One region of the Streptomyces sp. NPDC087440 genome, then DNA from elsewhere that is predicted to be linked to it. Evidence: riboswitches for the same ligand, from Rfam matches in the RefSeq annotation. Region 1 holds a riboswitch; each other region holds the start of a gene.

Region 1 (7,076 bases):
CGGGTTGGCGCCCGCGGCAACGTTGCGGAGACCCTCACGGACCAGCGCCTGCGCGAGGACGGTCGCGGTCGTCGTGCCGTCACCGGCGACGTCGTCCGTCTTCTTCGCGACCTCCTTGACGAGCTCGGCGCCGATCTTCTCGTACGGGTCCTCGAGCTCGATCTCCTTGGCGATGGAGACACCGTCGTTGGTGATCGTGGGGGCGCCCCACTTCTTCTCAAGAACGACGTTCCGGCCCTTGGGGCCGAGAGTGACCTTGACGGCGTCGGCGAGCTGGTTCATGCCACGCTCGAGGCCGCGCCGGGCCTCCTCGTCGAACGCGATGATCTTGGCCATGTGAAGTGGTCCTCCCAGGACGGGGTGGATTTCTCCGGACCGGGGGTTCGGTGCCCGCGACGGACGGCTTCGCGATGCCCGGGAATCCTTACCCCGACACCTCTCGGCCTCACCGAACCTGGTCCAAGTTCTGTCACTCTCACTGGGAGAGTGCTAACGCCAATGATTAGCACTCGACCCATGCGAGTGCAAGCGGATACCACAGATCTTGGACACGGGCACGCACGGTGGGCCGACCGTGGACCGGTCGCGGGCCGGGGCACGGGCCCCGGACGCACCAAGGGCCCGTACCCCTGTAGCGGGATACGAGCCCTGAGCGCGTGAGAACTGGTGAGTGCGTAGTTGGCCGATCGCGCCGAGATCAGACGGCGAGCTTGACCATGTCCGCCTGCGGACCCTTCTGGCCCTGCGAGATCTCGAACTCGACTCGCTGACCCTCTTCAAGGGTGCGGTAGCCGTCCATCTGGATCGCGCTGTAGTGGACGAAAACATCCGCACCACCGTCGACCGCGATGAAGCCGTACCCCTTCTCCGCGTTGAACCACTTGACGGTGCCCTGAGCCATGCCTAACTCCCCTATTACTGGCCCTTGCGCGAGACCGCACTTCGCGACCCCGGGTCAGACCCCACCCGCCGACAGGAACGCGGAAGGTGTGCGCCGTAGCGCGTCGACCGCGGCTGAATGTATCCGCCCAACTGCCCTCTGCAACAGGTCAATCCGACGAGAATTCTGGGCAGGATCGAACGCCCGGATCGGTCAACTCCCGCATTTCCAGGGCAAGTCGGGCCGGACATAGCGTGCGCATCGGCGGCAAATCGCTCGAACACACGGGCCGCATCTTGTCGCCTTCTCATATGCACGGGGCATGGGCGGCGACCGGGGCTTCCCCCACTCTACCCCTTTCAACCCTGCAGAATTGCCCCCTCCGCTTGTGTGCGGAGGGGGCAACTGGGGTCAACGCGGGGCGCGTTGGGGGCGCACGCCGAGGGGCGGTCAGCCTCCGGCGACGGCCGGGATGATCGAGACGCCGGCGCCGTCCGGGGTGGCCGTCTCCAGGCCGCTCTCGAAGCGGACGTCGTCGTCGTTCACGTACACGTTCACGAAGCGGCGCAGCTTGCCCTGGTCGTCCAGGACGCGGGCGGCGATGCCCGTGTGGTTCTTCTCCAGGTCGGCGATGACCTCGGCGAGGGTCGCACCCTCGGCGGCCACCTCGGCCTCGCCTCCGGTGTACGTGCGGAGGATGGTGGGGATGCGGACCTTGACGCTCATGGGTTCAGCCTTCCTTGCGTACGTACGGGGGTGATTCAGCGTGCCAGGCCGGCGTCGCGGAACGCGTCCAGGCTCGGCCGGATGGTCGCGGAGGGGCCGGTGGTCGGGGCCACCGCGTCCAGGGTCTTGAGACCGTCGCCGGTGTTGAGGACGACGGTGGTCAGCGTCGGGTCCAGCAGCCCGGCCTCGATGAGCTTCTTCGTCACGCCGACGGTCACGCCGCCCGCGGTCTCCGCGAAGATGCCCTCGGTGCGGGCCAGCAGCTTGATCGCGTCGACGACCTGCTCGTCGTTCACGTCCTCGACGGCCCCGCCGGTGCGCCGGGCGATGTCCAGGACGTACGGGCCGTCCGCCGGGTTGCCGATGGCGAGCGACTTGGCGATGGTGTTCGGCTTCTGCGGGCGGACCACGTCGTGACCGGCCTTGAAGGCCGTCGACACCGGGGAGCAGCCCTCCGCCTGGGCGCCGAAGATCTTGTACGGCTTGTCCTCGACCAGACCGAGCTTGATCAGCTCCTGGAGGCCCTTGTCGATCTTCGTGAGCTGCGAACCCGAGGCGATCGGGATGACGATCTGGTCCGGAAGCCGCCAGCCGAGCTGCTCGCAGATCTCGTACGCGAGCGTCTTCGACCCCTCGCCGTAGTACGGGCGCAGATTGACGTTGACGAAGCCCCAGCCCTCGCCCAGCGGGTCGCCGATGAGCTCGGAGCAGAAGCGGTTCACGTCGTCGTAGTTGCCCTCGATGCCGACCAGCTCGCCCCCGTACACGGCGGCCATGACGACCTTGCCCTGCTCCAGGTCGTGCGGGATGAACACGCAGGAGCGGAAGCCGGCCCGGGCGGCGGCGGCGCCCACCGCACCGGCCAGGTTGCCGGTGGAGGAGCAGGAGAGGGTGGTGAAGCCGAAGGCGCGGGCGGCCTCGACGGCGATCGCGACGACGCGGTCCTTGAAGGAGTGGGTCGGGTTCCCGGAGTCGTCCTTGACGAACAGGCCGCCGGTGACACCCAGTTCACGCGCCAGATTGTCCGCCTTGACCAGCTTCGTGAAGCCGGGGTTCAGGCTGGGCTTGGTGGCGACGTCGGCCGGGACGGGCAGCAGCGGGGCATAGCGCCAGATGTTGTCCGGACCGGCCTCGATGCGCTTCTTCAGCTCTTCGGGGCTGTCGGTGGGGAGGTCGTACGCCACTTCCAGCGGCCCGAAACAGAGCTGGCAGGCGAAGATCGGACCGAGTTCGAAACGCTCCCCGCACTCGCGGCAGGAGAGGGCGGCGGCGGGGCCGAGGTCAACGGTGTTCACTGCGGCTTCGGTGGTCTGCACAGCCATGATGGCGAGGTCCTTTCCTCATCTTCCCCGCGACGACTTTCGTACGCGAGACGGAATTGGCACCTTCCTGGCCTGACCTCGCGGTCGGCTGGGGGGTTGCCGGGACTTCAACGGGCCGTTTCCCTCTGTCCCTCTGGATGAGCGCTATGACTCCGGCGACCGCACAGGCGGGCCGAGTGTTTATGTGCGCTTCCGACCCCGACATGCACAGGTCGTCCGCGTTGTTCAAGACTGTAACCGAACCCCCGGACGGGTGTGCCAGACGTCCGGACCGCGAGATGGATCACAAAAGCGACCACAGGGACAGGAGTGACGGGCGTGCTGGAAGAGGTGGAGCGCTGGCTGCAGGCGCGGTCCTGGTCGGCCGCCGACCGCCCGCCGGAGCAGCTCCTCGCCGCCAAGGCCGCCCACGGGCAGAGCATCAGCGTGGTGCTGCCCGCCCTGAACGAGGAGGCGACGGTCGGCGAGATCGTCGCCACGATCCGCCGGGACCTGATGGGCCCCGCGTTCCCCCTGGTGGACGAACTGGTGGTGATCGACTCCGGCTCCACCGACCAGACCGCGAAGGCGGCCGCCGAGGCGGGCGCCCGGGTGGTGCACCGGGACGAGATCCTGCCGCGCGTCCCCGCCCTGCCCGGCAAGGGCGAGGTCCTGTGGCGCTCACTCCTGGTCACCACGGGCGACGTCGTCTGCTTCGTGGACGCGGACCTGAAGGACTTCGACGCCTCGTTCGTCTCGGGCATCGTCGGCCCGCTGCTCACCGACCCGCACCTCCAGTTCGTGAAGGCCACCTACGACCGCCCGCTCGACGGCGCGGCGGGCCAGGGCGGCCGGGTCACCGAGCTGATGGCCCGCCCCCTGCTCAACCTGCACTGGCCCCAACTGGCCGGATTCGTCCAGCCGTTGGGCGGCGAGTACGCGGCCCGCCGCTCCCTCCTGGAGCGCCTGCCCTTCCCCGTCGGGTACGGGGTCGAACTCGGCCTGCTCATCGACTCCCTGCACACGGTCGGCCTGGACGCGCTGGCCCAGGTGGACGTGGGGGTGCGCATCCACCGCCACCAGGACGGCCAGGCGCTGGGCCGGATGGCCGCCGCGATCTACCGCACCGCCCAACTCCGGCTCTCCCGGGGGCATTTGATACGTCCGTCCCTCACCCAGTTCGAGCGGATCGGCTCCGGCTTCGTCCCCCGTACACACCCTGTGGACACCGAGGAGCGCCCGCCCATGCGGGAGATCGCGGAGTACGCGGCGCGGCATGCGGCGTAAGCGGCTGCCACAACCGGCCCGGGACCGCGCGTCGCACCCCGCTCCGTAACTCTGCGTAGCTAGCTTTCGCCGTATGCGACTGACCCGACCCCGGAGCACCCTGACCCTGCTCCTCACCGCCGCGGCCCTGACCACCGCAGCGGCCCCCCAGCCCCGCATCCCGGCTCCCGCACCCCGCGCCGGGGTCGTCGAGCCCTTCGCCAAGCGGTACGACGCCTCGCTGTACGGCGACTTCCGGACCATCGGCAACACGGTGCTGGGCTGCGCCGCCAACCCCGCCGACGCCCAGGACTGCGCCGACGCGACCAGCGGCGCCTGGGCCCAAGGGTCCAACAACAGCTTCGTGATGCGGCGGATCAACACCGCGGGCATGAACCCGGCACACGGCTCCAGCACCGGCCGGCTGGTGATCCCGCCGGGCGCGCGGGTCGCGTACGCGCGCCTCTTCTGGGGCGGCAACAACGGCAGCATGTACGCGCGCGGCGCCGTGCACCCCGGCTGCGACTCCCGGGCCCTCAGCGAGCCGACCGACCCCACCCCGGGCAGCCCGGACGACGTGGTGCCGAAGCTGCGGGTGGGCACCGGACCCGCCACCCCGGTGGTACCTGAGTTCCGGGTGCAGGACCCGGCCGACGCGAGGGGCGCGCACTTCTTCACCGCGGAGGCCGACGTCACCGGGGCCTTCGCCGGGACGACCGGCACCGGGCAGCCGCTGACGGTCGGCGTCGGCGACATCTGGACCACCGAGGGCTTCGGCTGCTCGGCGGGCTGGTCGCTGACGGTCGTGTACGCCTACGACGCCCCGCAGCCGGAGCACGCGCCCAACCGCCGCCACGTCTACGTCTTCGGCGGCCACGTCTTCCAGGGCGCCTCCGACCCGGACACCACGCTCACCGTGGCGGGCTTCCGCAAGCTGGGCGGGGTGAAGGCGCGGGCGAGCGTCACCGCGTACGAGGGCGACGCCGCGTACAAGGGGGACCGGTTCCTGGTGGGCGGCCTGCCGGTCGCCGAGAGCCGTACCGGTGCGCTGGACAACTTCTTCGTCAGCCACGCGGACGGCTCCCTCGATCCCGACCTGGTCACCAACATGTCCATCGACGCCAAGGAGTTCGACCTGCCGGACGGAGCAATTCCGCCGGGTGCGACCTCGACGGCGCTGACCTTCACCACCGCCGGGGACACCTACGTGCCGCAGTCGCTGGCGCTGTCCGTGCCGATCCCCGACCTGGAGTACTCCAAGACGGCGAGCACGAAGTCGGCGCACCCGGGCGATGTGGTCCGCTACACGGTCCGGGCCCGCAACACGAGCACCCTGGACCACCCCGGCGCGGACTTCACCGACGACCTGACGGACAACCTCGACGACGCGGTGTACCAGGGCGACGCCCGGGCCTCGCTGGGGACCGTGACGTACCAGGCCCCGAAGCTGCGCTGGTCGGGGGCGGTGCCGGCCGGGGCGACGGCCGAGGTCACCTACTCGGTACGGGTGACGAAGCCCAGGTCGGGCGACGGGAAGCTGCGCAACGGCGTGGTCGTGACGACCCGGAACACCAACTGCCCGCCCGGCAGCAAGGACCCGGCGTGCGTGGTGACACCGACGGTGGGCCCGGTCAAGCCGACGGGGAAGCCCACGGGCAAACCGACGGGCCACGGCGGGAAGCCGACCGGCAGGCCCACCGGGCACGGCTCCTGGTGGCACGGCGGCGGGACGAAGCCCGGCGGCCGGCCGCACCCGGGCCCGATGCCGTCCGCGCAGAGCGCCGGTGCCCATGAGCTGGCCCGTACCGGCCCCGACGACCGGGCGCTGTGGGTGGCGGCCGGGGGCGCGCTGACGCTGGCCGGGCTCGGCGTGCTGGCGTCCGTCTCGGTCCGGAGCCGCCGCCGGCCGTGAGCGGGAGTGCCGTACCGGGGTGCGCGGGAATGCCGTGCGGCCGTGCTCGTCCGTCGAGTGCGGCCGTACGCACGTTTGAGGGGAATCCCTACCGGCTAGGTTTCGCCACATGACTTCCGCGTACGACGCTGAGCAGCCCGAGCCCGTCCAGGCCGAGATCCTCGTCGCCTCCAACAGGGGCCCGGTGACGTACGCCCTCGGCGACGACGGGGAACTGACCGCCAGGCGCGGCGGCGGTGGGCTGGTCTCGGGCCTGTCCGCGATCGGACCCGACGCGGACGCGCTGTGGGTGTGCTCGGCGCTCGGCGAGGGCGACCGGGAGGCGGTCCGGCGCGGGGTCGGCGAGCCGGGCGTACGGATGCTGGACATCGACGCGGACACGCACGCCGACGCGTACAACGGCATCTCGAACTCGGTGCTGTGGTTCGTGCACCACCTGCTGTACCAGACCCCGCTGGAGCCGGTCTTCGACGCGGAGTTCCGTCGCCAGTGGGCGGCGTACGAGACGTACAACCGGGCCTTCGCGCGGGCGCTCGCCGAGGCGGCGGCCCCGGGGGCGGCGGTCCTCGTGCAGGACTACCACCTGTGCCTGGTCCCCGGCATGCTCCGCGAGCTGCGCCCCGACCTGCGCATCGGCCACTTCTCGCACACCCCGTGGGCCCCGGTGGACTACTTCCGCCTGCTCCCCGACGACATCGCCGAGCAGCTCCTGCGCGGCATCCTCGGCGCGGACCGGGCGGCCTTCCTGACCCGGCGCTGGGCGGACGCGTTCACGCAGTGCGCGCTGAGCGTGCTGGGCGAGGAGGCGCTCGACGGCAAGCGGATCGGGGTGCACGGTCTGGGCGCGGACGCCGACTTCCTGCGGGAGCGGGCGCACCGGGACGACGTGGCGGAACGGCTGGCGGCGCTGCGCGAGCAGGTCGGCGGCGGCCCGGACCGGCGCACGATCGTCCGCGTGGACCGCACCGAACTGTCCAAGAACATCGTGCGC
Region 2 (7,076 bases), on a different contig from region 1:
CCCGCCCAGCTGGTCAAGGGCGGCGGGCACGCCCTGCTCACCCCGTTCACCGCCCTGTTCGTGCACGGCAACTGGCTGCACCTGCTGGGCAACATGCTCTTCCTGTACGTCTTCGGGGCGATGACCGAGGAACGCATGGGCCGCCTGGCGTACGCCCTCTTCTACGTGATCTGCGGCTACCTCGCCCTCGTCGCGTACGCCCTCGCGCACGCCGGCTCCGACGAGACCCTGGTCGGCGCGTCGGGGGCGATCTCGGCGGTGCTGGGGGCGTTCCTGCGGCTCTTCCCGCACGCACGGGTCACCAGCCTCTTCCCCTTCCTGCTGTTCCTGCCGCTGCGCTTCCCCGCCTGGATCGTGCTGATCTTCTGGTTCGTGCTCCAGTGGCTGGCCGCCCAGGGGCTGGGCGAGGGGGCCGGGGTGGCGTATCTCGCGCACGTGGTGGGCTTCGCCGGGGGCTTCCTCTACGCGTGGGCGCGTTATCGCCGTACGACTACAGTTGCGAGCGCAGCAGCACCACCGGCCACCGAGGGAGAAAGCCAGCCGTGATCACCGCGATCGTGCTCATCAAGACCAGCGTGGACCGCATCCCCGAGATCGCCGAGTCCATCGCCGCGCTGGACAGCGTCAGCGAGGTCTTCTCCGTCACCGGTACGTACGACCTGATCGCCATGGTGCGCGTCGGGCGGCACGACGACCTGGCGGACATCATCCCCGGCTCCATCAGCAAGATCCCCGGCGTCGAGGGCACGGACACGCACGTCGCGTTCCGCACCTACTCGCAGCACGACCTGGAGGCGGCGTTCGCCATCGGGCTGGACGGCTGACACCTGCACGGTACGGCTGTGGCCCGCCCCCTGCACGAGGGGGCGGGCCACAGCCGTACCGTACGGAAGCCTCAGACGGCCGGGACGCAACGCCCGCCCTCGGTGCGGTAGTTCCACTGCGCGCCGTTGGCGACGAGTTCCTTGACCGCGCGCACGAACCGCTCCACGTGCTCGTCCGGCGTGCCCGCGCCGAAGCTCACCCGGATGGCGTTGAGGGAGCGCTCGCCCGGCTCGGCCTCGGGGGCGCCGCACTCGCCCGGGTCCTGGGGGTCGCTGCCGAGCAGCGTGCGCACCAGCGGGTGGGCGCAGAACAGGCCGTCGCGCACCCCGATGCCGTACTCGGCGGAGAGCGCGGCGGCGAAGTGCGAGCTGTTCCAGCCCTCCACGACGAAGGAGATGACGCCGACGCGCGGGGCGTCGTCGCCGAACAGCGAGAGCACCTTCACGGCCGGGACCTCGGCGAGGCCCGCGCGGACCGTGCGCACCAGCGCCTGCTCGCGCTGGACCAGGTTGTCGAAGCCCGCCTCGGTGAGCGCCTTGCAGGCGGAGGCGATCGAGTACACGCCGATGACGTTGGGCGAACCGGCCTCGTGGCGGGCGGCCGTGGTGTGCCACTCGACGTCCACGCCGCCGTCGGCGCGCCGCGCGACCTTCTTGGACGCGCCGCCGCCCGCGAGGTACGGCTCGGCCGCCTGGAGCCAGTCGGCGCGCCCGGCGAGCACGCCGGAGCCGAAGGGCGCGTACAGCTTGTGGCCGGAGAAGGCGACCCAGTCGACGTCCAACTCCTTGACGGACACCGGGTGGTGGGGCGCGAGCTGGGCGGCGTCCAGCACGATCCGCGCGCCGTGGGCGTGCGCTGCGGCGGCCAGCTCGGCCACCGGCCAGATCTCCCCGGTGACGTTGGAGGCACCGGTCACGCAGACCAGCGCGGGGCCGTACGGGTCGCGGTCGGCCAGCGCCCGCTCCAGCGTCTCGACGGCCTGGGCCGGAGTGCGCGGGGCGTTCAGGTAGGTGACGTTCGCGTCCTGCCAGGGCAGCAGCGAGGCGTGGTGCTCGGTCTCGAAGACGAACACCTGGCAGTCGGCGGGCAGGACGGCCGCCAGGAGGTTCAGCGAGTCGGTGGTGGAGCGGGTGAAGACGACCTGGTCACTGTCGCGGCAGTCGAGGAACTCGTGGACGGTCACCCGGCTGTTCTCGAACAGGTCGGTGGAGAGCTGCGAGAGGTACCCAGCCCCCCGGTGCACGCTGCCGTAGTACGGGGCGTACGCGGCGACGTCGTCCCACACCCGCTGCAGGGCCGGCGCACTGGCCGCGTAGTCGAGGGCCGCGTACGTCACTTCGCCCCCGGTGACCAGCGGCACGGCCACGTCCCGGCCGAGGACGGGCAGCGGCGCACAGCAGGGGTCGGCGCACTCGGCGGCGCAGGCGTCGACGGAGGGGGCGGCGGCAGAGGTGGCGGCGACGGTGGCGACGGACGATGCAGACATGGCGAAACTCCTGGCAGGACAAGGCGGAATGGCTTCAGTGATGCCCGCACGGAATCCGACGAAGGCTCAACTACCTTGTCTCGTACGGGAGTTGCCTCGACGCTCCGGATACACGTGTCCGGTTGCGGAGGTGAAGGTGAAACGGGGCCGAGCGGCCCTATCGCATTCGCTTGCTCACGAGACTGCTCCCTTGAGGACCAGGACCCCAGGGGCGCGCCACTCAAGATGAGTGCGCAGGGGTCCGCGCTTGCCGTAGACCTCGCTGCCTACGACCTGGTCTTCACCCGGGGCACCCCGCCACGGACGGAGGGTTGCCGGACAGCGGGCCGGGGCCGTAGTCGCTGTCACTCATGACCTGGTCAGCATCCTGCCACACACACGATCACATGCAAGAGCGCAGTCCGGTTTCTGAGACGTCCGGACTGCGCTCTGCGTCACACCAGCAGGGTGTTTCAGGCGTTGCTGGCCCGCACCCAGCGGTCCAGGGCCGCCTGCGCGCCCCCGGAGTCCAGGGACGCGCGCGCCTGCTCCAGACCGGCCGCGATCTCCTCGTTCAGCGATCCGCCGCCCGGGTTCAGGGCCACCAGCGCGGCCGCCGTGTTGAGCAGCACGGCGTCCCGTACGGGCCCCTTCTCGCCCGCGAACAGCCTGCGGGCCACCTCCGCGTTGTACGAGGCGTCCGCGCCGCGCAGGGCCTCCACCGGGACGAGTTCGAGGCCGACCTCGCGCGGGTCGAAGGCCTCCTCCCGGACGCCCCCGTCCCGTACCACCCAGACCCGGGAGGTCGCGGTGGTGGTCAGTTCGTCGAGGCCGTCGTCGCCGCGGAAGACGAGGGCGGAGTTGCCGCGTTCGGCGAGGACGCCCGCGACGATGGGGGCCATCCTCGCGTCGGCCACGCCGACCGCCTGGGCGCGCACCTGGGCCGGGTTGGTGAGCGGGCCCAGGATGTTGAAGGTGGTCTGCGTGCCGAGCTCCTTGCGGGCCTTGGCGGCGTACCGCAGCGCCGGGTGGAACTTCACGGCGAAGCAGAAGGTGATGCCCGCCTCGCCCGCCACCTCGGCCACCCGGCGGGGCGTCAGGTCCAGGTTGACGCCCAGCTTCTCCAGGACGTCGGAGGAGCCGCTCGCCGAGGACGAGGCCCGGTTGCCGTGCTTGACGACCTTGGCGCCGGTGCCGGCGATGACGATCGCGGACATGGTGGAGATGTTGACCGTCTTGGCCATGTCGCCGCCGGTGCCGACGATGTCGACGCTGGGGCCGGGCACCTCGATGGTGTTGGCGTGCTCGTACATCGCCCGTACCAGACCGGTGACTTCCTGCACCGTCTCGCCCTTGGCGCGCAGGGCGACCGAGAAGCCCGCGATCTGCGCGTCGGTGGCCTCGCCGGACATGATGCGGTCCATCGCCCACGCGGTGTCGTCCGCGCCGAGGTCCTGGCCGCGCATCAGGGCGGTGAGGATGCCCGGCCAGCCGCGGGCCGCCACGCTGTCGCCGCCGACTGGGGTCACAACGTTCATGGTCCGCTCCAGGGTCCACGCGCCCGGCGAAGGGCATGCCGATAAGGGATGGGGCCACCCTATCCAGCCCCGGTACGCGCGAAGAGCCCCGTCCGGGGTCCGGACGGGGCTCTTGGCTGTGGCGAACAGTCGCCGGTTCAGTTCACTTCACTGGACCGGCCGGGGATCAGTGGTGGCCGTGGCCGCTGGTGATCTCCTTGTACTCCTCGGCGGTGGGCTTGGCGATCTGGTTGCCCTCGCCGTACATGCCCTTGCTCAGCTTGACGCGCAGCTTCTCGGCGGGGCCGACCTTGCGCGTGACACCGTTCTCGTCCTCGGCGGGACCGATCTCGGCCGGCGCGTACTGCTCGTGCGCCGTGAGCGTGTGCAGCTTGTCCGCGGACAGGGGCTCGTGGACCTCGACGAACTCACCGTGCGGCAGGCGCTTGATGATGCCGGACTCGCGTCCGTGCAGCACCTTCTCGGCGTCCCTGCGCTGGAGGCCCAGGCAGATCCGCTTGGTGATGATGAACGCCAGGACCGGACCGACGAAGAAGCCGATGCGCACGAACCACGAGATCGAGTTGAGCGACAGGTGGAAGTGCGTGGCCCACAGGTCGTTTCCACCGCCGACGAGGCCGATGAAGTACAGCGTGATCCAGGCGACGCCGAACGCGGTGCGCGTCGGGCTGTTGCGCGGGCGCTGTGCGATGTGGTGCTCGCGCTTGTCGCCGGTGACCCAGGACTCCAGGAACGGCCACACCGCGATGACGGCGAGGATCAGACCGAAGAGGGTCAGCGGGATGAACACGCCCAGGACCAGCGTGTGGCCCCAGAGGTTGATCTCCCAGCCCGGCATGACACGCACCAGGCCTTCGGCGAAGCCCATGTACCAGTCCGGCTGGGCGCCCGTGGACACCTGATCGGGACGGTAGGGGCCGAGCGCCCAGACCGGGTTGATCGTGAACGCCGCCGCGATGATCGCGATGATGCCGAAGACCAGGAAGAAGAAGCCTCCGGCCTTGGCCATGTAGACCGGCAGCAGCGGCATGCCCACCACGTTGTTGTTCGTGCGGCCGGGGCCCGCGAACTGGGTGTGCTTGTGGTAGAAGACCAGGATCAGGTGCGCCACCATCAGGCCGAGCATGATGCCCGGCAGCAGCAGGATGTGCACCGAGTAGAACCTGGCGACCATGTCGTGGCCGGGGAACTCCCCGCCGAACAGGAACATCGAGATGTACGTGCCGACGACCGGCACGGACAGGATCGCGCCCTGCGTGAAGCGGACACCGGTGCCCGACAGCAGGTCGTCCGGCAGCGAGTAACCGGTGAAACCGGTGAACATGCCGAGGACGAACAGCAGGAAGCCGAACAGCCAGTTGACCTCGCGCGGCTTGCGGAAGGCACCCGTGAAGAAGACGCGCATCATGTGCACGAACATCGCCGCGAGGAAGATCAGCGCGCCCCAGTGGTGGATCTGCCGGATCAGCAGACCGCCACGGACGTCGAAGCTGATGTCCAGCGTCGACGCGTAGGCCTCCGTCATGCGGATGCCGTGCATCGGGGCGTACGACCCGTGGTACACGACCTCGTTCATGGACGGGTGGAAGAACAGCGTCAGATACACACCCGTGAGGATGATGATGATGAAGCTGTACATGCAGATCTCGCCGAGCATGAAGGACCAGTGGTCCGGGAAGATCTTGCGCATGTTGGCCTTGGCGAGGGAGTAGATCCCCAGCCGGCCGTCCGCCCAGTCCGCGACCCGCTCACCGGCGGGCGCCTTCTGCTGCGGCTTGGATTCGGTAGTCGTCGCAGTACTCATCCGCGCTCCCAGAAGGCAGGACCGACGGGCTCGGCGAAGTCGCCCATGGCTTCGAGGTAACCCTGGTCGTTCACCTTGATGTGCAGCTGCGGCAGCGGGTGACCGGCCGGGCCGAAGATGACGCGGGCGCCGTCGGACAGGTCGAAGGTGGACTGGTGGCACGGGCAGAGCACGTGGTGCGTCTGCTGCTCGTACAGGCTGATCGGGCAGCCCACGTGGGTGCAGATCTTCGAGTACGCGACGATGCCCTCGGCCGCCCACTCGCGCTGCTGCTTGTTCTTGATCTCGTCCGGCTGGATGCGGACGATCATCAAGGCGTCCTTGGCGATCTTCGAGTTGAACTCGTGGTCGTCCTCCTTCAGGCCTTCCGGGATGGCGAAGGTGAGCGAGCCCACCACGACGTCCTCGGCCCGCAGGGGCTCCATCGTGTTCTGGTTGATCAGACGCTTGCCCTTGTCCCAGGACGTCTCGCGGAGCTTCTTCTCCGGCAGCGGACCGAGGTCGCGCAGCAGCACGACGCCGGACAGCGGCACCAGGGCCAGCGCACCGAACATCGTGGTGCGGATCAGCTTGCGACGGCCGATCACCGACTCCTCGGCGCCCGCCTTGAAGTCGGCCATGACCTTGGCCTTGACCTCGGGCGTGGCCGCGATCGCGTGACGCTCGTCGGCGACCTCCACGTCGGACATCAGGGTGCGGGCCCAGTGGACCGCGCCCGCGCCGATGCAGAAGAGGGCGATGCCGAGCGTCAGACCCAGCGAGAGGTTGAGCGCGCTCACGTGGCCCAGCGGCCACACGTACACGATCTTGTCGATGGGGAACGCGACGAACGAGGCGATGAAGCCGATCGTCGCGAGCATCGACAGCGTGAACAGGAAGGCGACGACGCGCTCGGACCGCTTGGCGGCCCGCTCGTCGAGGTCCTGGATGCGCGGCTTGTGCGGCGGCAGGCCCGGGTCCGCGAACGGATCGTCCTTGGGCGCTACTTCGCCGTGCGCGTTGCCCTGCTCAGCAGGCAGGGCCTCTTCTGGATTCTCTTGGCTACTCATGACTTCTTGGCCTTAGCGGTGTGGGCCGCGACCCAGACGGCAACTGCGATGAGCGCACCCAGACCGAAGATCCAGGCGAACAGACCCTCACTGACCGGCCCGAGGCCGCCCAGTCCGAAGCCGCCGGGGCTCGGGGTCTCTTCGCCGTTCACGGCCTTGACGTACGCGATGATGTCCTTCTTTTCCTTCTCCGGCATGGTGCTGTCCGGGAAGGAGGGCATGTTCTGCGGGCCGGTCTGCATGGCCTCGTAGATGTGCTTCGGCGAGACGCCCTCAAGGGAGGGGGCGAACTTGCCGTGCGTCAGGGCGCCGCCCTCGCCGGTGAAGTTGTGGCACTGCGCACAGTTGGTGCGGAACAGTTCGCCACCCTTGCCGACGTCGGCGTTGCTCGGGTC
Region 3 (7,076 bases), on a different contig from region 1:
CCGACCTCCCAGACCCGCATGCCCTCGGTGAGGCCGACGGCGTCGACGTGCCGGAACGTCACCGGGTCGAACAGCTCCGACAGCGCGCCGAAGCGGATGCCCGCCTCGGACTGCTGGTTGTCGAGCAGGTAGCCGGAGTCCGGGGTGCCGTGGTGGTCGGTGTCGTGGTGATCGGTGTCGTGATCGGGCATGGGGGGGGTTCCTGCCGTCTTGTGTACGTTTACGGGCCCGGCCAGTTCATCACGCGCACCCCGCCCCCACTGCGCCCCGGTGACACGGTCACCCTCACGGCGGAGGTCCTCGGCGCGATCTCCAACACGGTCGTCCCCGGCCCTGACCCGGTCCCGATCCCGGTGGCCCGCAGGCGCACCCGAGGGTGACCGGGGGCCGCCGGTGCGGTCAGGCCGTACGGTCCCGTCGGCCGCAGACGTGTGCGCAGCGGCGGGCCGCGTCGCGGCGGACGGTGCGCAGGCGGTGCAGGGTGGCGTGGCGGCGGCGTCTCCACTCCGTGCGGGGGAGGCCCGCGCGCTGGCCGCCGCCGGTCATCAGGGCGTTGACCGAGGAGTGCGGGTCGGCGGCCATCCCCTTCGCGACGAGGACCCCGACCAGCAGCGGGACGAGCGCGACCGCGATCGCCGACCCGGCGACGGTCACGTGGCGCAGGTGAGTGCGGTGCGCGGCGGAGGCGGTTGTTGAGGTCATGACGGCATTTCACCGGAGTGGGCGGGCCGGTGGATCGGTGCGGGTACTCAGGTGGGTGGTGCTCAGATACTCAGGCGGGCCGGGGCGAGGCGGGGGGCGTGTGTGTCGCGGGAGGGGCGTCGAGGCGGGCCAGCCATGTCGTGAGCGTCTGCTCCAGGCCCTCCGCCTCGGCGCCCAGCAGGTCCAGCAGGCGGCGTTCGTTGCGCATGTGGTCGGTGAACGCGCGGTCGATCAGCTCGCGCCCCTGCGGGGTGAGGGCCACGATCCGGCCGCGCCGGTCGACGGTCGCGTCACGGCGGACGACGAGCCCCGCGCGCTCCAGCCGGTCGAGGCGCTTGGTCATCGCGCCGGTCGTCACCATGGTGTGCGCGGCGAGTTCGCGCGGCGCCCGCTCGAAGGGCTCACCCGCGCGGCGCAGGGCGCACAGCACGTCGAACTCGCCCTCGTGCAGGCCGTGTTGGTCGTAGACCTGGTACAGCTCCTGGGTGAGCCGGTCCGCGAGGCGGTGCAGGCGGCCGATCACGCCCTGCGGGGACACGTCGAGGTCCGGTCGTTCGCGGCGCCACTCAGCCTGGATGCGGGCGACGTGGTCCGGGGAGGGCCGGTCCGGCACGGAAGATGCGTTCATGTATCCCACAATAACTTCCCGGGAAGCTACATTGGGTTCATGGAAGCCAAACTGCGAGGTGTGGTGCTCACCGCGATCGCACCGGTCGCCTGGGGGACCAACTACTTCGTCACGCACGAGTTCCTCCCCGCCGACCACCCCCTCTACGGGGCCGCCCTGCGCGCCCTCCCCGCCGGACTCGTCCTCCTGCTCCTGTGCCGGAAACGGCCGCGCGGGGCGTGGTGGTGGCGGTCGGCCGTGCTGGGGGTGCTCAACGTCAGCGTGTTCTTCGTCCTCGTGTACGTCGCCTCCCAGCTCCTGCCGACCAGCGTCGCCGCGACCGTCATGGCCGTGGCCCCGCTGGCGATGATGCTCATGGCCTGGCCGCTGGTCTCGGAGCGGCCCGCGGTGCCCCACCTGGCCGGGGCCGTGCTCGGGCTGGGCGGGGTCTGTCTGATGCTGCTCACGGGGGCGGAACGGGTGAGCCTGCCCGGGGTCCTCGCCTCCGCCGTCGCCATGGTGGTGTCGTCCTTCGGCTACATCCTGGCCAAGCGCTGGAACGACGGCACCGACGTCCTCGCCTCGACCGCCTGGCAGCTCGTCGCCGGAGGCCTCTTCCTGCTCCCGGCCGCCGTCCTCGTGGAGGGTCAGCCGCCCGCGCTCTCCGTCCCGGCGCTGCTGGCGTTCGCGTACGTCACCCTGGTCGCGACCGCGCTGGCCTTCACCGTCTGGTTCGCCGGGCTGCGCCAACTGCCCGCCGGGACCGTCGGGTTGATCGGGCTGCTCAATCCCGTCACCGGTGTGCTGCTCGGCACGGTGCTCGCCGCCGAGTCGCTGACCGTACGCCAAATGGCTGGCCTGGCACTGGTGTTGACCGGTGTCATGCTCGGACGCCCGCAGGCGTCGTCGCGGAAGGCTGCGGGGCGCGCAGCCGGGTGGTGGCGTGCCACAGGCAGTACACGGCCGCGGTTCCGAGCACGCCCCGCACGATGTTCCACACCACCCACGGGTCCTCGAAGCGCTCGCGCACGGACGCCGGATCGCTGATCCGGGCCGGGGCCCCGGCGGCGGCCAGCTCGTTGTTCAGGGGCACGTTCGCCGCCGAGGTCACCGCGATCACCAGGACGTACAGCACCAGCGCGGCGAGCACCCACCGGCCCGCCGGGGTCTTGCGCTGCTGCCAGGCGGACACGCCGATCAGGACCAGTGCGCCGAACAGCCCGGCGAAGAACACCGGGTTTTCGATCACCACGTTGATGTTCTGCATCACCTCCACGTAGACCCGGTCCTCGGAGCGGGCCAGCGCGGGCATCACCCCGCAGGCGAACGCGTACCAGACGCCCGCCACCAGTCCCGCGAACACCGTCGCCGCGCCGAGGACAATTCCGTTTGCCGTGTGCTTCGTTGTCATGGGGGTCAGTCAACAGCCCCGGGGACGCAGGGGACATGCGTGAGAGGCGCAGGCGCATGTCCCCGCGTCCACAGTCGGCCGAGCAGGGCTGAGGTCAGGCGATCCGCTCCGACAGCGGGCCCGTGAGGTCGTCCAGGATGTCGGCGGTGTGGTTGCTGACCAGGCGGCCGCTCCACCGGTCGACCAGTGCCGGCACGCTGGGGGTGCCCGTGAAGGGGTGCACGGTCGCCTCGTACGCGCTGAGCAGCGCCGCGTACGCCTCGGGGGCGTCGGCGGGGCACGCCGGGAGGGTGGTGGCGTACACCGAACCCTTCAGGCCGAGCAGGGCGACGGCGCTCAGCAGGGCCCGCGACGCGGGGCACCCCTCGGTCAGGAACAGCTCGTAGCGGTGCGGCGCGGGGTAGAAGCCCCCGGCGCGGTCGACGCCGATCCGGCCGCGCACCAGCGGCACGGGACGGGGGGTGTCGGGCGTACAGGGAAGGGAGCTGCGGGCAGTGGTCTCGGGCATGACTCTCCTCGGGGGCACACGTGTCCCCCTGTGTCGTCGCGTGTCGGACATGTGAACTCTCGAACCCGCCCGAGCGCACTAATACGCGCTGGAGACCCGCTGCAGATCGATGTGCAGTCGCCTCGTCAGTCCGTTCCAGGGCATGTCCACCGGTCCCACCTCCGGGTCCGCGCGACACGGAACCACGCTTGCCCCGCCGCACCGGCGGAACCCGGTCGTCACCCGGGGCACCCCGTCGCGGAGGAAGGGTTGCCTGCCAGCGGGCCGGGGCCGATGACCGCCGGACGGGATGCTCGAACCCGCCCGGAAGGCGCTGACAATCGTGACCGTCCCGGCCAGTGTCCGGGCCCCTCCGAGACCCGTCAAGGAGGCCGTTCGCGCCATCTCACGTGCTGGGCGGCGCCGTTGACATTCGAATCCGGCCGTGGCTAAGTTGCGGCGCATCGGCGGAAGCGAAGCCCCTCGGGGGCGGAATGGTGACGGTGAGCGAGATGGACGCAGCTGAGGGGTTGGCCGTGTGGCGCTCCCACGGCCGTGTCCCGCTGTGCGCGGACCGCTCCGTCGACCTCCTGCGCGTCAGCAGCGCACTGTGTACGGCCGTGTGCCGCACCGCCGGTCACTGAGCCCGCTCGTCGGCTGACGGCCTGGTCCGACACCCCGCCGGGGGTGCGTGACTCGCCCGACACGCCGCTGCGGGCCGGACTGTGACGCATCGTCAGGTCCGGTGACGTACGGGGACTCTCCCGTCCCGTGTGACGTACCGGCCCTCTCCTGTTCCGCACCCGTCCGCCCGACGGCCGTGCCCTCCGACGTCACCGCCCCGACGGTCGTACGTCCCTCTCCTCCCCGTCCCCGCCCCCGCACACTCCCGCACGCCGTGCTCCGTCGCGCCGCCCCCGGCCCGGCGGTGACCTGCGGCGATGTGTGCGGCCCGGGGGCCGAATCCGCTGGAGCCCTCCATGAGTGACTCTCCCGGTGTCGCTGTGTCCTCCGGCACGGCAGCGACCGCCGAGACGATCCCCCGACCCGATCCGTCCGCGTCCGCACCACCACCCCCCGAACCCCCGAAGGGGGCGGCGGCCCCGGCCCTGCCCCCGAAGGCGCAGCGCGTGCTGCCGCTGCGGCGGCCCGGCCAGTGGATAGCCACGGCGATCGTGCTCGTCCTCGCCGCACAGTTCGTGCACGGCCTGATCACCAACCCCTTCTACCAGTGGGACCGCTTCCAGTACTGGTTCCTGCGCCCCACCATCCTCGACGGGCTGCTCATCACCCTCGAAGTCACCGTCTACAGCGCGGTGTTGGGACTCCTCGGCGGCATCGTGCTCGCCGTGGCCCGGCTCTCCGACAGCCCCGTGCTGCGCACCGTCAGCTGGGTGTACACCTGGCTGTTCCGGTCGGTGCCGCTGATCGTCGTCCTGCTCTTCCTCTACAACTTCAGCGCGCTCTACCAGACCCTCAGCCTGGGCATCCCCTTCGGTCCCGCCTTCTTCACCTTCGACGAGAACCGGCTCGCCACCGACATGGTCGTCGCCGTCGTCGGACTCAGCCTCAACGAAGCGGCGTACGCGGCCGAAGTGGTGCGCGGCGGGCTGCTCTCCGTCGACCAGGGCCAGCACGAGGCGGCCTCCGCACTCGGCCTGCCCAAGCGCTACCAGTTCGCCAGGATCGTCTTCCCGCAGGCCCTGCGCTCCATCGTGCCGAACTACGTCAACCAGCTGATCGGCCTGGTCAAGGCCACCTCACTGGTCTTCTACGTCTCGCTGCTGGACCTGTTCGGCTCGGTGCAGAGCATGGGCAGCACCTACCCCGGCGACATCGTCCCGCTGCTCCTGGTCGCCACCACCTGGTACCTGATCCTCACCAGCGTCGTCTCCGTCATCCAGTTCTACGTCGAACGCCACTACTCGCGCGGCGCCCTGCGCACCCTGCCGCCCACCCCGTTCCAGAAGGTGCGCACCGGCCTGACCGAACTGCGGGCCCGGGCCCGGAGGGAGACCGCGACATGACCACGGCCGAGATCGCCGAAGTGGCGGAGGTGCGTGCGGAGGTACGTCCCGCCGCCGTCGAAGTGCACGGGGTGCACAAGTGGTTCGGTGCCCAACACGTCCTGGACGGAGTGGAGTTGACCGTACGCCCCGGAGAGGTGACGGTCGTCATCGGGCCCTCCGGCTCGGGGAAGTCCACGCTGCTGCGGGTGATCAACCACCTGGAGAAACCCGAGGCCGGACACGTCAGCCTCAACGGCGAACCCATCGGGGTGCGCCGGCACGGCGAACGGCTCAAGGAGCTGAGCGAGCGGGTCATCCTCGCCCAGCGCAGCCGCATCGGCTTCGTCTTCCAGAACTTCAACCTCTTCCCGCACCTGACCGTCCTCGACAACGTCGCCGCCGCCCCGGTCGCCACCGGCAAACTGGGCAAACCCGAGGCACAGGCGCTCGCCCGCGACCTGCTCGGGAGGGTGGGACTCGCCGACAAGGCCGCCGCGTACCCGCGTCAGCTCTCCGGCGGGCAGCAGCAGCGCGTCGCCATCGCCCGCGCGCTCGCCCTGCGGCCCGGCGTGATCCTCTTCGACGAACCGACCTCCGCGCTCGACCCGGAACTGGTCGGGGAGGTGCTGGAGGTCATCAAGGACCTCGCGCGGAGCGGCACCACGCTCGTCATCGTCACCCACGAGATCGGCTTCGCCCGTGAGATCGCCGACCGGGTGGTCTTCATGGACGCGGGCCGCATCGTCGAACAGGGGCCGCCCGCCCAGGTGTTGGACCACCCCGAACACGACAGGACCAGGGACTTCCTGAGCAAGGTGCTCTGAGCTTCGCGCTCCCCGGTTCGCCTGCTCCGTACCGCCTTATCCGGGCCGCCCTATCCGTGCCGCCTTCTTCGTATCGCCTTCCCTCCCGTACGACCCAGACCTCGTACGTCCGTCACACGACTCCGACAAGGACAGCCATGCGCACCCTCAGTCTCCGCAGCACCTTCCTCCGAGGCGCCACCGCCACCGCGGCCGTCGCCGCCCTCGCGGTCTCCCTCACCTCGTGCGGCGGCGAGAGCGGCGCCGTGACGAAGCCGGACAACGCCCAGAACGGGACCCTCACCGTCGGACGGCTCTCCAACGGCGCAGCGAAGGAGACCACGGTCAAGGTCTCCGAGGTGAAGGAGATCAGCGCCAAGCTGCCCAAGAAGATCGCCGACAGCGGCAAGCTGGTCGTCGGAGTGGGCGCGCTGCCCGCCGGATTCCCGCCGCTGTCCTTCGTCGGCGAGGACCAGAAGACCCTCACCGGCGCCGAGCCCGACCTCGCCCGGCTGATCGGCGCGGTCCTCGGCCTGGAGGTCGAGGTCAAGAACTCGACCTGGGAGAACATGTTCGTCGGCGTCGACAGCGGCAAGGTCGACGTGGCGATCTCCAACGTCACCGTCACCGAGGAGCGCAAGAAGAAGTACGAGTTCGCCTCGTACCGCAAGGACAACCTCGGCTTCGAGGTGCAGAAGTCCAGCACCTGGAACTTCGGCAACGACTACCGCAAGCTCGCGGGCCGCACCGTCTCCGTCAGCAACGGCACCAACCAGGAGAAGATCCTCCTGGAGTGGAAGGCCAAGCTGGCCAAGGAGGGCAAGCAGCTCAACGTCAAGTACTTCCAGGACCTGAACGCCACCCACCTGGCGCTGTCCAGCGGGAAGATCGACGCCTACTTCGGGCCGAACCCGGCGATCTCCTACCACATCGCCTCCACCGCCAAGACGCCGAAGCCGACGCGCAGCGCGGGCACCTTCTCGGGCGCGGGCGAGACGCTCCAGGGGCTCATCGCGGCGACGGCGAAGAAGGGCAGCGGGCTCTCGAAGCCGCTCGC

The links. A riboswitch is a leader RNA that binds a small molecule or an ion and turns the genes downstream of it on or off. The one in region 1 is predicted to bind S-adenosylmethionine.
Region 2: another riboswitch for S-adenosylmethionine. It lies ahead of ACIO3O_RS30300 (aminotransferase class V-fold PLP-dependent enzyme); the one in region 1 lies ahead of thrC (threonine synthase).
Region 3: another riboswitch for S-adenosylmethionine. It lies ahead of ACIO3O_RS36510 (hypothetical protein); the one in region 1 lies ahead of thrC (threonine synthase).

The regions. Positions count from the first base shown of each region.
Region 1 is NZ_JBIUXN010000002.1:375,804-382,879, forward strand. Features, by position in the region: gene groL (chaperonin GroEL) at 1-336, opposite strand, end outside; gene ACIO3O_RS06415 (cold-shock protein) at 698-901, opposite strand; gene ACIO3O_RS06420 (MoaD/ThiS family protein) at 1,331-1,606, opposite strand; gene thrC (threonine synthase) at 1,642-2,928, opposite strand; SAM riboswitch class I at 2,944-3,072, opposite strand; gene ACIO3O_RS06430 (glucosyl-3-phosphoglycerate synthase) at 3,247-4,194, shown strand; gene ACIO3O_RS06435 (hypothetical protein) at 4,268-6,085, shown strand; gene ACIO3O_RS06440 (trehalose-6-phosphate synthase) at 6,195-7,076, shown strand, end outside.
Region 2 is NZ_JBIUXN010000018.1:108,987-116,062, reverse strand. Features, by position in the region: gene ACIO3O_RS30310 (rhomboid family intramembrane serine protease) at 1-546, shown strand, start outside; gene ACIO3O_RS30305 (Lrp/AsnC family transcriptional regulator) at 543-824, shown strand; gene ACIO3O_RS30300 (aminotransferase class V-fold PLP-dependent enzyme) at 896-2,311, opposite strand; SAM riboswitch class IV at 2,550-2,667, opposite strand; gene trpD (anthranilate phosphoribosyltransferase) at 2,764-3,828, opposite strand; gene ACIO3O_RS30290 (cytochrome bc complex cytochrome b subunit) at 3,995-5,632, opposite strand; gene ACIO3O_RS30285 (Rieske 2Fe-2S domain-containing protein) at 5,629-6,681, opposite strand; gene ACIO3O_RS30280 (c-type cytochrome) at 6,678-7,076, opposite strand, start outside.
Region 3 is NZ_JBIUXN010000026.1:74,562-81,637, forward strand. Features, by position in the region: gene ACIO3O_RS36480 (class I SAM-dependent methyltransferase) at 1-191, opposite strand, end outside; gene ACIO3O_RS36485 (hypothetical protein) at 213-380, shown strand; gene ACIO3O_RS36490 (hypothetical protein) at 400-702, opposite strand; gene ACIO3O_RS36495 (MarR family winged helix-turn-helix transcriptional regulator) at 773-1,330, opposite strand; gene ACIO3O_RS36500 (DMT family transporter) at 1,370-2,356, shown strand; partial or broken gene ACIO3O_RS36505 (DUF1772 domain-containing protein) at 2,322-2,720, opposite strand; gene ACIO3O_RS36510 (hypothetical protein) at 2,815-3,228, opposite strand; SAM riboswitch class IV at 3,408-3,520, opposite strand; gene ACIO3O_RS36515 (hypothetical protein) at 3,720-3,851, shown strand; gene ACIO3O_RS36520 (amino acid ABC transporter permease) at 4,188-5,234, shown strand; gene ACIO3O_RS36525 (amino acid ABC transporter ATP-binding protein) at 5,231-6,040, shown strand; gene ACIO3O_RS36530 (ABC transporter substrate-binding protein) at 6,178-7,076, shown strand, end outside.